DNA from 3 places in the Kocuria sp. KH4 genome. Region 3 is predicted to be linked to each of the others. Evidence: riboswitches for the same ligand, from Rfam matches in the RefSeq annotation. Region 3 holds a riboswitch; each other region holds the start of a gene.
What was found. Region 3 has a riboswitch for thiamine pyrophosphate ahead of thiM (hydroxyethylthiazole kinase). Riboswitches for the same ligand answer to the same signal wherever they lie in the genome.
Positions count from the first base shown of each region.

Region 1: linked by a shared signal. The riboswitch ahead of ACWCOM_RS01590 (ECF transporter S component) and the one ahead of thiM (hydroxyethylthiazole kinase) in region 3 are both predicted to bind thiamine pyrophosphate.
Region 2: linked by a shared signal. The riboswitch ahead of ACWCOM_RS02165 (FAD-dependent oxidoreductase) and the one ahead of thiM (hydroxyethylthiazole kinase) in region 3 are both predicted to bind thiamine pyrophosphate.

Region 1 is NZ_JBSJYX010000001.1:328,457-332,576, forward strand. It holds gene ACWCOM_RS01585 (ABC transporter ATP-binding protein) at 1-694, opposite strand, end outside; gene ACWCOM_RS01590 (ECF transporter S component) at 691-1,311, opposite strand; TPP riboswitch at 1,400-1,521, opposite strand; gene ACWCOM_RS01595 (DUF4235 domain-containing protein) at 1,685-1,963, opposite strand; gene mnhG (monovalent cation/H(+) antiporter subunit G) at 2,021-2,515, opposite strand; gene ACWCOM_RS01605 (monovalent cation/H+ antiporter complex subunit F) at 2,521-2,793, opposite strand; gene ACWCOM_RS01610 (Na+/H+ antiporter subunit E) at 2,790-3,509, opposite strand; gene ACWCOM_RS01615 (Na+/H+ antiporter subunit D) at 3,506-4,120, opposite strand, start outside.
Region 2 is NZ_JBSJYX010000002.1:9,598-13,717, reverse strand. It holds gene ACWCOM_RS02175 (hypothetical protein) at 1-901, opposite strand, end outside; gene thiE (thiamine phosphate synthase) at 1,050-1,769, opposite strand; TPP riboswitch at 1,785-1,888, shown strand; gene ACWCOM_RS02165 (FAD-dependent oxidoreductase) at 1,878-3,221, shown strand; gene thiS (sulfur carrier protein ThiS) at 3,218-3,457, shown strand; gene ACWCOM_RS02155 (thiazole synthase) at 3,459-4,120, shown strand, end outside.
Region 3 is NZ_JBSJYX010000025.1:39,014-43,133, forward strand. It holds gene thiD (bifunctional hydroxymethylpyrimidine kinase/phosphomethylpyrimidine kinase) at 1-363, opposite strand, end outside; gene thiE (thiamine phosphate synthase) at 360-1,040, opposite strand; gene thiM (hydroxyethylthiazole kinase) at 1,037-1,909, opposite strand; TPP riboswitch at 1,901-1,994, opposite strand; gene ACWCOM_RS15610 (nuclear transport factor 2 family protein) at 2,034-2,768, opposite strand; gene ACWCOM_RS15615 (Rne/Rng family ribonuclease) at 3,009-4,120, opposite strand, start outside.

The sequences.
Region 1 (4,120 bases), on a different contig from region 3:
CGCCGTCGCGGCCGAGGACGACGACGCGGTCGACGACGTCGGCCCACACCGCCACCCGGTGCTCCACGACCACGAGGGTGGCCCCGCTGCGGTCCAGGCACCGGGCCACCGCGTCCCGGACCTGCCGCACCCCGGCGGGGTCCAGGTTCGCGGTGGGCTCGTCGAGGAGGAGCAGCCCCGGGCTCATCGCCACGGCCCCGGCGAGCGCCAGGCGCTGCTTCTGCCCGCCGGAGAGGGCGGCGGTGGGGTGCTCGAGCGGCAGGGGCAGCCCCACGTCGTCGAGGGCGGCGCGGACCCGCGGCCAGATCTGCTCCCGGGGCACGGCGAGGTTCTCGAGGCCGAAGGCGGTGTCGTCCCCGATCCGGGAGAGCACCACCTGGGACTCGGGGTCCTGCTGCACGAGGCCCGCGCGGCCCCGGACCCGGTCCGGGTCCGCGCCGTCGAGCAGCAGCTCCCCCTGCCGGGAGAGCCCGTCGTCGTCGTGCAAGACCCCCGCGAGGGCGTGCAGCAGCGTCGACTTCCCCGCCCCGCTCGGCCCCAGCAGAAGCACCCGCTCCCCCGGCCCGACCGCGAGGTCGATGCCCTGCAGGGCGGGGGTCTCCCGGCCGGGGTGGTGCCAGCCGAAGCCGCGGGCCTCGATGCGGGCCCCCGCGGCGGTGGGCGCACCGGGAGGGCGCACCGCCGCGGCGGTCATCGCCGCGCGACCCGGCCCGAGGCCAGGCCCTGCAGCACGCCCGTGGCGGCGAGGGCCTTCACCACCGCCCACAGCAGCAGCCCGGCGAGCACCGCGCCCGAGAGGGCCGCGAGGACCACGTAGACGACCTGGTGGCCGAGGGCCCACTCGTAGTTGTAGATGATGCTCTCGTTGACGCCGAGGAAGACGCCGCTGACCGCACCGGCGGCGGCGGCCACGGCGGCGTTGTAGCGGCGGTAGCGCACCGCGGCGAAGACCAGCTCGGCGCCGAGGCCCTGGACGAGGCCGGACAGGACCACGGTCCAGCCAAAGTGGGTGCCGAGGAAGCCCTCGATGACCGCGGCGAGCAGCTCGCAGAACAGCGCGGCGCCCGGCTTGCGGATGATCAGGCCGCCGAGCACGCCGGCCACGAGCCAGCCGCCGGCGATCAGGCCCACGGCGGGCGGATAGGTCACCGCGGCGGCGCCGACCACGGGGTAGAGCAGGTTCGACCACGCCCAGAAGACGACCGCGCACACGGCGGCGAGGACGGCGGCCACGACGATGTCGACGACGCGCCAGGACGAGGACCCGGACGTGCGGCTGCGTCCGGCGGGACGGTGGGTGGTGGTGTTCACGGTGTGTTCCTCCTGGGCTCAGCGAGCCATCGGTGCCAGGAGGGGAAGGGTTCGCGCGGACACGGCCGGAGCGCACGTCCGCGAGCCACCCCTGAGGTGCTCGACTCCCTTCGCCGGTGCTAACCGGAGCAGGTTCGAGGGTCTGCGGTGATCCGCACTCTCAGCGCTCTGCCGCCGTCGCCGGCGGGGTGCGCTCCCCTGTCGTTTCAGTGGCACCGAGTCTACCCCGCTCCCGCCCGCTCCGTGCACGGCCGCGGGCACGCGTGCCCGTCCGGGGTCGCGGGGCGCCCCCGGACGACGCAGGGGCCCGTCCGGGCGGACACCGCTGCGGTGTCCGCCCGGAGGGGCCCCTGCGCGAGGTGGCGGCCGGCGCTCAGACCTCGGCCTGGCTCGAGGCCCTGGGGTTGCTCCGGGACGACGAGTCCATCTTCGCGATCTGGCGGGAGATCCCGACCTTGATGACCGTGCCGACGAGGCCGGTCACGAGGGACCAGATGATGATGCCGGTCCAGGCCTCCTCCGGGTCCGGGTTCTTGGCGGGGGGCGGGTTCCCCGTGATGCGCGTCCACGCGGCGCCGAGCACCTTGTGCGAGAGCGCCACGCCGCCCAGCGAGAGGCCGGTGCCGGCGAGTTCGAGGATCTTCGTGTTCATGGACTGCTGCTCCTTGTCGTCGGGGCGGCGCGGATGCGCCCGTCGATCGTGCCCAGCCTAACGTGTCTCCCGGGATCCGTCAGTCTGCTGTCCGTCGGCGTGCTGGCCGTCCGCGGCGGGCGGGTCGAGGAGGGTCTCGCCGGGACGGGCCCCGTCGGTGCGGGCGGGGGCGGGCCCGGTCGGGGCCGCCCCGCTGCCGCCCGGCTCGCCGGCACGGTTGAGGACCTCCTGCAGGTCGTCCCGCGTCAGGGTGGCCCGGTTGAGGTGCTTGGTGCGGTAGGTGGAGCGGCCCACCATGTGCGCCGAGACGGGCACGGTGAGCAGCTGGAAGATCCAGCCCAGCGCGATCAGCGGGATCATGACCGGGTCCCGGTTCTCCAGGGCGACGGCGCTGAGCATGAGCAGCAGCCCGAAGACCTGCGGCTTGGTCCCCGCGTGCATGCGGGTCAGCAGGTCCGGGAAGCGGACGAGCCCGATCGCGGCGGCCAGGGACATCAGCGCCCCGAGGACCAGGCACACGGCCGCGGCGGCGTCCAGGACGGTGTCCAGCACGGGGCTCACTTCCCGTGCTCGGCGGTCTGGGTGGCGAAGCGCGCCACGGTCACGGCGCCGATGAACCCCACCAGGGAGACGATCACCATGAGGATGAGGTTGTTGAGGTGCTGGTGGTAGGCCATCTCCACGGCCAGCGAGGCCGCCACGATGGCCAGCAGGACGTCGGTGGCCACCACCCGGTCCAGCAGCGACGGCCCCTTGGCCAGGCGGTAGAGGGTGCCCGTGGCGGCCGCGCTGAGCAGCACGGCGGCGACGGCCACGGCGATTCCCATCACGGGCGGTCCTCCTCGGTGGTCCGGGTGGTGCGGGTGCTGCGGGTGGTCTCGCCGGGCTCGGCGGTCCCGGTGGGGACGTCGGCCCGCCGTCCGCCGACGATCTGCTGCCCGGACGTCACCGGGGAGCTGATCGCCGCGCTGTCCCCCTGCGCGTGCCCTTCCCCGTCCCCTCCGCGCCGTTCGGCCCGCAGGGCGGTGAGCTCCTCCCGGGTGCCCATGATGCGGATCCACGCGGCCTCGACCTGCCGCGCCGACCGCCGGAAGGCCTCGGCATCCTCGGGGGTGCGGACGTTGAGCGCGTGGAAGTAGAGCGTGGACCGGGCGCGGTCCACCTCCACCAGGATGGAGCCGGGGATCAGGGCCATGGTGTGGCCGGTGGCGGTGAGCAGCAGGTCCGAGCGGGTGCGCAGGTCCACGCCCACGACCGCGCTGCGGGTCCGGGGGCCCACGAGGACCGCGACGAGCATGACGTCCACGCTGGCCTTGGCGACCTGCCCCACGAAGCTCACGGCGAAGACGGCGAACTGCAGCGGGTTGAACCGGCCCGAGAGCTGGACCGGGGGCAGGTAGAGCACCCAGGTCACGAGCAGCGCCAGCACCGCGCCGAACAGCAGGTTGCCGACGCCGAAGTCGCCCCACAGGGCGCCCCACACGAGCACCAGCCACACCAGCAGCGGCAGCTCGACGAGCAGGGAGTTCTTGGGTCGCGGGCTCACGGGGCCTCCTCCAGCACGGGCCGGGGAACCGACGCGGGGTCCAGGACGGCCGTGACGTAGCGCTCGGGGTGGACCAGGTTCTCCGCGGCGTTGTCCGCGAGCTGGAAGAGCGGGCCGGCGAAGACGGTCAGGGCGACCCCCACGGCGACGAGCGCGGAGGCGCCGCCGAGCATCGAGGGCGACATGAGGCGCACGTCGCCCTTGCCGGCGAACCGGCCCTCCTGGTCGTCGACCGACCCGGAGGTCAGCAGGAAGCGCGAGCCCGCCGGGACCGGGGCCAGCAGGATCGGGTCCGGGTACTCCGCGTCCTCCGGGCTGCGCAGGAACACGCGGTTCCACACGCGGATCAGGGCCAGGAGGGTCAGCAGGGACACCGCCACGGAGCCCGCCACCAGCACGTAGGCGAGCGGATCGCCCTGGTTCACGCCGGCCTGCAGCAGCCCGGTCTTGCCGAGGAAGCCCGAGAACGGCGGGATGCCGCCCAGGTTCAGCGCGGGGACCAGGTAGAGCAGCGCCAGCAGCGGGGAGATCTTGGCCATGCCGGCGAGCCGGTCCACGTTGGTCGACCCGCCGCGGCGCTCGATCAGCCCGGCCACCAGGAACAGGCTGGT
Region 2 (4,120 bases), on a different contig from region 3:
TGTCGGAGTCGTCCTCCGCGGGGTCGTGGGCGGCGGGCGGCGGCCAGCCGCCGGTCGCCGGGCCGCGCCCGCCCGGACCGGGGAGCGGCCCGCCCTGGGCCTGGCCCGGGAACGGCTCCCCGGGCGCGCCGGGCCGGCCGACCTGCCCGGGCGGCGGCGGGGCGGGCGTGGCGGGGCTCACGCCCCACTGCGGGGCCTGCGGGGCGTCCGCGATCGAGGGCGGCGACGACGGCGGCCCGGCCGGGCCGCTCGCCGGTGCCGTCGGTGTCGGAGGAGCGACCGGGGGCGCTGCGGGCGGCGGCGTCCCGCCGGAGAGCACGGGCCCGTCCTCGCGGTGGCCCCGCTCGGCCTCCGTCAGCAGGGCCACGAAGCGCTCCAGGGACTCCGAGCCGTCGTACTCGCGGGCCAGGAAGCGCTCGGCGCGGCGGCGCACCACCCGGTAGACGCGCCCGTCGTCGGGGATCGAGAGGTCCCGGGCGGCCCGGGCCACGGCCAGCGGCGGCTGCTCGGGCAGCGGGTTCGTGCCCCACTCCAGCAGCCCGGTCAGCAGCGGCCGTTCCAGCACCGAGGCCATCGCCGCGCGGGCGCCGGGCACGCGGGTGAGCTCCAGCAGCCCGCTCGGCGGGGCCGAGGGGCAGCCCGGGACGTCGCCGGGCAGCCGGGCCGCCCGCTCGAGCCAGAACGTGTCGCCGAAGAGGGTGGCCAGCAGCACGGCCGCCGCGAGCCGGTCCTCGCCGGGGGCGGCGTCCTCCGGGGCGCCCTCCTCCCAGTGGGTGCCCAGCGCCCGCCGGGCGGGCTCGCCGGCCAGCCGGACGCGCAGCTGCACGTCCTCCGGGCCGCGGGCGGTCTGCGCGGGATGCTCCACCGCGTGCCGCACCTGCGGGTCGAGCTCGGGGTCCATGGGCCACTCCTCCGTCGTCGTCCGTGAGGTCCATGCTCCCAGATCGGGCTGTGCGGCGGCGGGGAGCCGGTGGGGAGTTGCGCCGGGCGCGTCCGGCGCAGGCCCCGCCCGGCGTGTCCGGCGGGAAGCGTGCCGGGCGGGGAGTGCGTCAGGCGGGGAGCAGGCTGCGCAGCTGCCCGGCGGCCAGGCGCGGGTCCGGGGCCTCGGTGACCGCCCGCACCACCACGGCGCCGCGCGCCCCGGCGGCCAGCACCTCGGGGAGGCGCTGCTCGTCGATGCCGCCGATGGCGAACCACGGCACGGGCGCGGCCGCCGGGTCGGCGTCCAGCCGGGCCTCGGTCAGCGCGGCGACCTCCCGCACGAGGCCCAGGCCGGTGGCGGGCCGGCCCGGCTTGGTGGGGGTCTCCCACACGGGCCCGGTGCAGAAGTAGTCCACGTCCGGGTCGGCCAGCGCGGCCCGAGCCTGGTCGAGGTCGTGGGTGGAGCGGCCGATCAGCACGTCGGGGCCGAGCAGCCCCCGGGCCTGGGCGGGGGTGAGGTCGCGCTGGCCGGCGTGGAAGACGTCCGCGCCCACGAGCGCGGCGAGGTCGGCGCGGTCGTTGACGGCGACCAGCGTGCCGTACTCGGCGGCGACCCGGCCCAGCAGCCGCAGGGCGGCGATCTCCTCGTCGGTGTCGATGCTCCGGTCCCGCAGCTGGACGACGTCCGTCCCGCCGGCGCAGACGGCGTGCAGGAACTCCTCGAGGTCCCCCTGGATGCGGCGCGCGTCGGTGCACACGTACAGCCGGGCGGCGAGGAGCCGGTCCGTGCGCGTGGTGCGCAGCGGCGAAGCGGCGGGGGCGGGGACGTCCTGGGTATGCTGGGTCACACGCTGATGATAGGTCAGCGGTTCTGCGGGAGCCCCACGAGGGGCTGAGAGGGCGTCCGGCGCCGACCGCCACACCTGATGCGGGTCATGCCGCCGTAGGAAAGGACGATGCCGGTGACGTCCGTGCCCCCCGTTCCGAGCTCCGCCGCCCAGCACGTGCGGGCCGACGTCGCCGTGGTCGGAGCCGGGGTGGTCGGCCTGGCCACAGCGTGGGAGCTGCGCCGCCGCGGCCGCTCGGTGGCCGTGGTGGACCCCGAGCCCGGTGCCGGGGCCAGCCGGGCCGCGGCCGGGATGCTCGCCCCGGTGAGCGAGGTCCAGTACCAGCAGGAGCCGCTCTACCCCCTCATGCTCGCCTCGGCCGCCGCCTACCCGGCGTTCGTGGCCGCCGTGCAGGAGGCGGCCGGCGGCTCGGTGGGCCACCGCGCCACCGAGACGCTCGTGTGCGGCGTCGACGCCGCCGACCGGCAGGCCCTGGCGGACCTGCGGGAGCTCCAGCGGCGCCACGGCATGGCCGTGGAGCCGCTCCCGCTGCGCGCCGCCCGGGCCCTGGAGCCGGCCCTGAGCCCGCGGCTGTCCGCCGTGCACCGCGTGCCCGACGACCACCAGGTGGACCCGCGCCGGCTCGTGGCCGGGCTGCTCGCCGCCCTCGTCGCCCCCGCGCTCCCCGTCCCCGCGCTCCCCGGCCCGTCCGGGGCCTGCGGGACGGACGGCGCCGACGGCGGGCCCGCCCGCCTGGTGCACGACCGCGCCACGGGCCTGCGCCACGGCCCCGACGGCGCGGTGACGGGCCTGCACCTGGCCTGCGGCGGGATGGTCTCGGCGGCGGAGACGGTCCTCGCCCCCGGCACCGGTCTCACCGGCCTGGCAGGCCTGCCCGGGTCCTGGCGGCCGCCGCTGCGCCCGGTGCACGGGGACATCCTCCGCGCCCGCCCGCCCCGCGGGGCGCCGCCCCTGCTCGAGCGCACCGTCCGGGGCCTGGTCCACGGGGTGCCCGTCTACCTGGTGCCCCGCGACGACGGGACGGTGGTGATCGGGGCGACCTCCCGCGAGGACGGCCTCGACGGGACCAGCGCCGGGGGCGTGTTCCGGCTGCTGCGCGACGCCCAGGCCGTGGTCCCCGGCGTCGCCGACCTCGAGCTGGTCGAGGCCATGGCCCGCGCCCGGCCCGGGACCCCGGACGACATCCCGTACCTGGGCCGCGTCCGCGGACCGGAGGCAGGCCCGGTGCCCGGTCTCGTGGTCTCCACCGGCTACTTCCGCCACGGCGTGCTGCTCGCCCCGCTGGCCGCCCGCCTCGCCGCGGAGCTGGTGCTCGGCCGCTCCGGCGCGGACCCGGGCCCCGACGCCGAGTACCTGGCCACCACCGACCCGCACCGCTTCGACCGTCCCGTCGAGGCGCCCACCACGGACCCCGCGACCGGGTCCCGCACCCCGCACAGGAGCACCCGATGACCGCCATCACCCTCAACGGCCGCCCGCACGTCGTGGCCGGGGACACCACCGTCGGAGACCTCGTGGCCGAGACCGTCGGGCGGCCCCTGGGCCCCGACGGCGCCCCGCTGGACGGCCGCCGGCTGGGCGTGGCCGTGGCGGTGGACGCCGCCGTGGTCCCGCGCAGCCGCTGGGGTCGGACCCCCGTGGCCGAGGGCCAGGCCGTCGAGATCATCACCGCCGTCCAGGGAGGCTGACATGACCCACCCCGCACCCCTCGCGGACCCGCTCGTGCTCGACGGCGCCGCGCTGTCCTCCCGGCTGATCATGGGCACCGGCGGGCTCAGCTCGCTGCACACCCTGGAACAGGCCCTGCTCGCCTCCGGCACCGAGCTGACCACCGTGGCCCTGCGCCGCTACGCCCCCGGCCACGGCGACTCGCTGTTCGCGATGCTCGAGCGCAACGGCATCCGGATCCTGCCCAACACCGCGGGCTGCTACACCGCCCGGGACGCCCTGCTCACCGCCGAGCTCGGCCGCGAGGCCCTGGAGACCGACTGGGTCAAGCTCGAGGTCATCGCCGACGAGGACACCCTGCTGCCCGACGTGGTGGAGCTGCTCGACGCCACCGAGCAGCTCGTGGCCCGCGGCTTCCGGGTCTTCGCCTACACCTCCGACGACCCGGCCGTGGCCCGCCGGCTGGAGGACCTCGGCGCGGCCGCCGTGATGCCCCTGGGGGCGCCGATCGGCACCGGGCTGGGGATCCTCAACCCGCACAACATCGAGCTCATCACCTCCCGGGCCTCGGTGCCCGTGGTGCTCGACGCCGGGATCGGCACCGCCTCCGAGGCCGCCCTGGCCATGGAGCTGGGCTGCGACGCCGTGCTGCTGGCCAGCGCCGTGACCCGAGCCCAGGACCC
Region 3 (4,120 bases):
CGGCTCGAGCAGGCGCCCGCCCGACGTGGCGACCATGACGGGGTCCAGCACCACCACCGGCGGCCGCCGCTGCTCGAGCCAGCGGGTCACCGTCTCGATCACCGGCACGGAGCCGAGCATGCCGATCTTCACCGCGTCGATCCCGACGTCCTCGGCCACGGCGTCCAACTGGGCGGCGAGGACCTCCGCCGGCGGGACGTGGACGGAGCGCACCCCGAGGGTGTTCTGCACCACGACGGCGGTCACGGCGCTCATGCCGTAGCCGCCCATCGCCGCGATCGACTTCAGGTCCGCCTGCTGTCCCGCCCCGCCGGTGGGGTCGGTGCCGGCGACGGCCAGGACGCGGGGCACCCGGGCGCTCATCGGGCCACCTCCTCGGGGACGCGGCCGAAGGCGAGCACGTACCGGGCGGCCGCGGCCCCGGGATCGGGGTCGGCGCAGATCCCGGAGACCACGGCCAGCCCCGCCGCACCGGCCGCGCGCAGGGCGGCGGCGTCCTCGACCCGCACCCCGCCGATCGCCAGGCACGGCAGGGTGGCGCGGGCCGCGGCGCGGGCGAAGCCCTCGACGCCCAGCGGCTCGGGGTGGTCGGGCTTCGTCCGGGTGGCGCGCACGGCACCGACCCCGAGGTAGTCGACGGTGCCCGGGGGCAGGGCGGCAGCGGCGTCGAGCTCCGGCGCCGTGGCGGCGCTCAGCCCCACCACCGCGTCCGGCCCGCAGATCCGCCGGGCCAGCTCCACGGGCAGGTCGCTCTGGCCGACGTGCACCCCGGCGACGGGCGCCCCGGCCGCCCGGGCGGCCAGGTAGGCGTCGGCCCGGTCGTCGACGAGCACGGGGACGTCCCGTCCCACGCGCTCCGCGACGGCCACGAGCAGGGCCACCAGCTCCCGGGCCGGGGCGTGCTTCTCCCGGACCTGGACCATGGTGGCTCCCCCGGCGACGGCGGCCGCCACGACGTCGGGCACGCTGCGCGGGGCGCTGAGCGCCGTGTCGGTCACGAGGTGCAGGGCCAGGGCGGCGGGGTCGAGGCGGGCGCTCACCGGCCACCCTCCTCGCGCACGAGCTCCGCCCGGGCGGCGAGCTGCTCCGGGGTGATGGCGTGCAGCCGGTCGAGCAGGGCCACCGCGAAGGAGCCGGGACCGGCGCAGCCGGCGGCGGCGTCCTCGGCCGCCAGGGTGTAGACCGCCGTGGCGGCGATCGCCGCCGCGGCGGGATCGGCGCGCACCGCGGTGAAGGCGGCCATGAGGGCGCCCAGGGCGCAGCCGCCGCCGGTGACCCGGGTCAGCAGCGGCGTGCCGTGCGGCACGCGCACCACGCCCCCGCCGGGGGCGTGCACGAGGTCGACCGGGCCCGAGACGGCCACGGCCGAGCCGGCCTGCGCGGCGAGCGCGGCGGCGGCGTCCCGGGCGGCGTCGACGCCGTGGGTGGCGTCCGTGCCCCGGCCGCCGGCGCCGCCGGCGAGACCCAGGATCTCCGAGGCGTTGCCGCGCACGATCGCCGGGCGGTGCCGCAGCAGGTCGCGGGCCAGCGCGGTGCGCACGGGCAGGGCGCCCACGGCCACGGGGTCCAGGACCCAGGGGCGGCCGGCCCGCTGGCGGGCGCCGACGGCCTCGTAGGCGGCGCCGCGCTGCTCGGCGGTGGGCGTTCCGGTGTTCACGAGCAGCCCGTCGGCGAGCTCGGCGAAGACTCCGCCCTCGCCCTGGATGTCGGTCATGGCCGGGGAGGCGCCCACGGCCAGCAGGACGTTGGCGGTGACGTTGGCGACCACGGTGTTGGTGATGCACTGCACCAGCGGCGCCGCGGTGCGCAGCTCCTCGAGGGCCGTGGCGGCGTCCTCGGCGAGCGCGGGGTCCGGTGGCGCCCCCTCGGCTCCTGCGGTGCGGGCGGGCGGGGGTACGGCATCGCGCATCAGCGACATCCCTTCGCTAGTACTGGCTAGATCAGGTTCGACGGGTGTGATCTCAGCCGCTCGCGCGGCACCCCGTGTCAGGTGTTCCGCCAGTCTAGCCCCCGGCCGGCGCCGGCCCGCCCGGTCAGAAGAAGCCGTTGCCGTGCGGCATCCGCTCGGGGACGGGCTGGACGACCTCCCAGTGCTCGAGGATCCGCCCGTCCACGACCCGCCACAGGTCGTAGCAGCCGGCCGGTCGCCGGCCGCCGTGCTCCGGGTCCGCGCCGTCGGGCGCGAGCGTGCCCTCGGTGACGGTCAGGACGAGGTCGCCCTCGCCGAGCACCCGGTGGAGGACGCGCCGGGAGAGCGGGGCGTCCGGGCCGGCGCCGTGCTCGGCGTAGCGCGGATCGCGGGCCAGCTCCCGGAGGGCCTCACGGTCCGCGCCCAGGAGCCGTTCGTGCACCCACTCGGTGATCAGCGCCTTGTTCGCCGCGGTGTGCTCGTGGTCCGTGACCTGCCGGGGGCCGTCGATCCGGTGCGCCCCGGCGGCCCCGCCGGGCAGCGGCGCGAGGGCGTCCCAGTGCTCGGCGAGGCGGTCGCCGGCCACGCGGAAGACGTCCACCGCCACGAGCGGCTCCGGGCCGAGGCCGTGGTAGACGCAGTGGACGGCGACCATGTCCCCGTCCTCGAGCACGCGCAGGGTCTCGATCCGGAAGTCCTCCGGCAGCCGGTGGAGGACGGCGCGCAGCCCCTCCCGGCCGTCGGGGCCGAGCCCGGAGTGCTGCCGGAAGTCCGGGGCCCAGTGCCGGTCCAGGGCCGAGGGGTCCCGGTGCCCGAAGAGCTCGGTGCCCGCGGTGAGTACGATCTGCTTGCTGCTCATGGCCATCCCCTCGGCGCTGCGGGCCGGGGGTCCGCCCGGTCGGGCCGCCCGCGTGTGGTGCGACCACGCTACTCCCGCACCCGGGCGGCCGGACAGGAGGGCGGGTCGTGTGACGGCCGGGGGTCCGGCGGGAGGCTGGCAGGCACCGGTCCCGCGCCGGGCCGGAGGACGGGCCCGGTGACGGCGAAGGACCCCGACCGGCGGGTCGGGGTCCTTCGGGGTGCCTCGGCGGGCGGGCGCTCAGCCCTGGCCGGCGGGCCGGCCGCTGGTGAGGTCCTCGGCCTTGACGCCGACGCCCACGACGGTCGGCCCGTCCCCGGCGGCGCGCTGCGGGAGCGCAGCGGCGGTGGTGGCCTCGTGCCGTCCGCCCTCGGCGGCGGCCGCCTGACCGGCGGTCACCTGGGCCTCCCCCGGTCGGGCGGCCGGGGCCGAGGCGCGGCGCGAGCGGCGGCGCGGGCGCGCCGGCTCCGCGGGCGCCTCGACCGGCGTCCCGACCGGCGTCCCGGAGGAGGGTCCGGCCGGGGCGCCGCCCGTGGCCGGGCGCTCCTCGGCGGGACGCGGCGCCGGTCCGGCCGTCTCGTCCGGGGCCGCGGCGGCGGGCGCCCCGGTGTCGCCGGCCGGCGCGGGGGTGCGCCGCTCCGGCGTCCGCGGGCCGAAGGCCTCCGCCAGCGAGTCCAGGCTCAGGTGGGGCGCCTCGGCGGGCTCCTCGGTGTCGGACGCGTGGCCCTGCGGGAGCTCGATGACCTCGCCCTTGATCGTCAGGCGCGAGCCCTGCTCGGCGGTGGGCTCCTCGGCGGTGGGCTCGGGCTCGGCCGGGGAGCGGGTCTCCCCGGTCTCCTGCGGCTCGGCGGCGGTCTCCGCGCCCTGGCCGCGGCTGCGGCTGCGCTTGCCGCGGCGCTTCTTCCGCGAACGTCCCGAGCCCTCCGGGCGGGACTCGGCGGCGGCGTCCGGCTCCTCGGCGCGGGGCGTCTCCGCCTCCTCCGGGGCCTCGTGGTGGGTGGCGGCCGCGATGGTCGCGAACGCCGTGCGCGCGGCCTCGGCCTTCGCCTTCTCCGCGGGATCCGGCTCGGCGGGGCGGGCCTCCGGGCGGGCGGGCTGCTGCTCGCCCTGGCCGCGGCGGCTGCGCTTGCGGTCGGTGCGGTCGGTGCGGTTGGGCCGCTGGTCGCGGATCTCGCCCGGCACGCCGCCGGTGCGGCCCTCCAGCGGGTGGTCGTGCACGACGACGCCGCGGCCGGCGCAGTGCTCGCAGGGCTCGGAGAACACCTCGAGCAGACCCGTGCCCATCCGCTTGCGGGTCATCTGCACCAGCCCCAGGGAGGTCACCTCGGCCACCTGGTGCTTGGTGCGGTCCC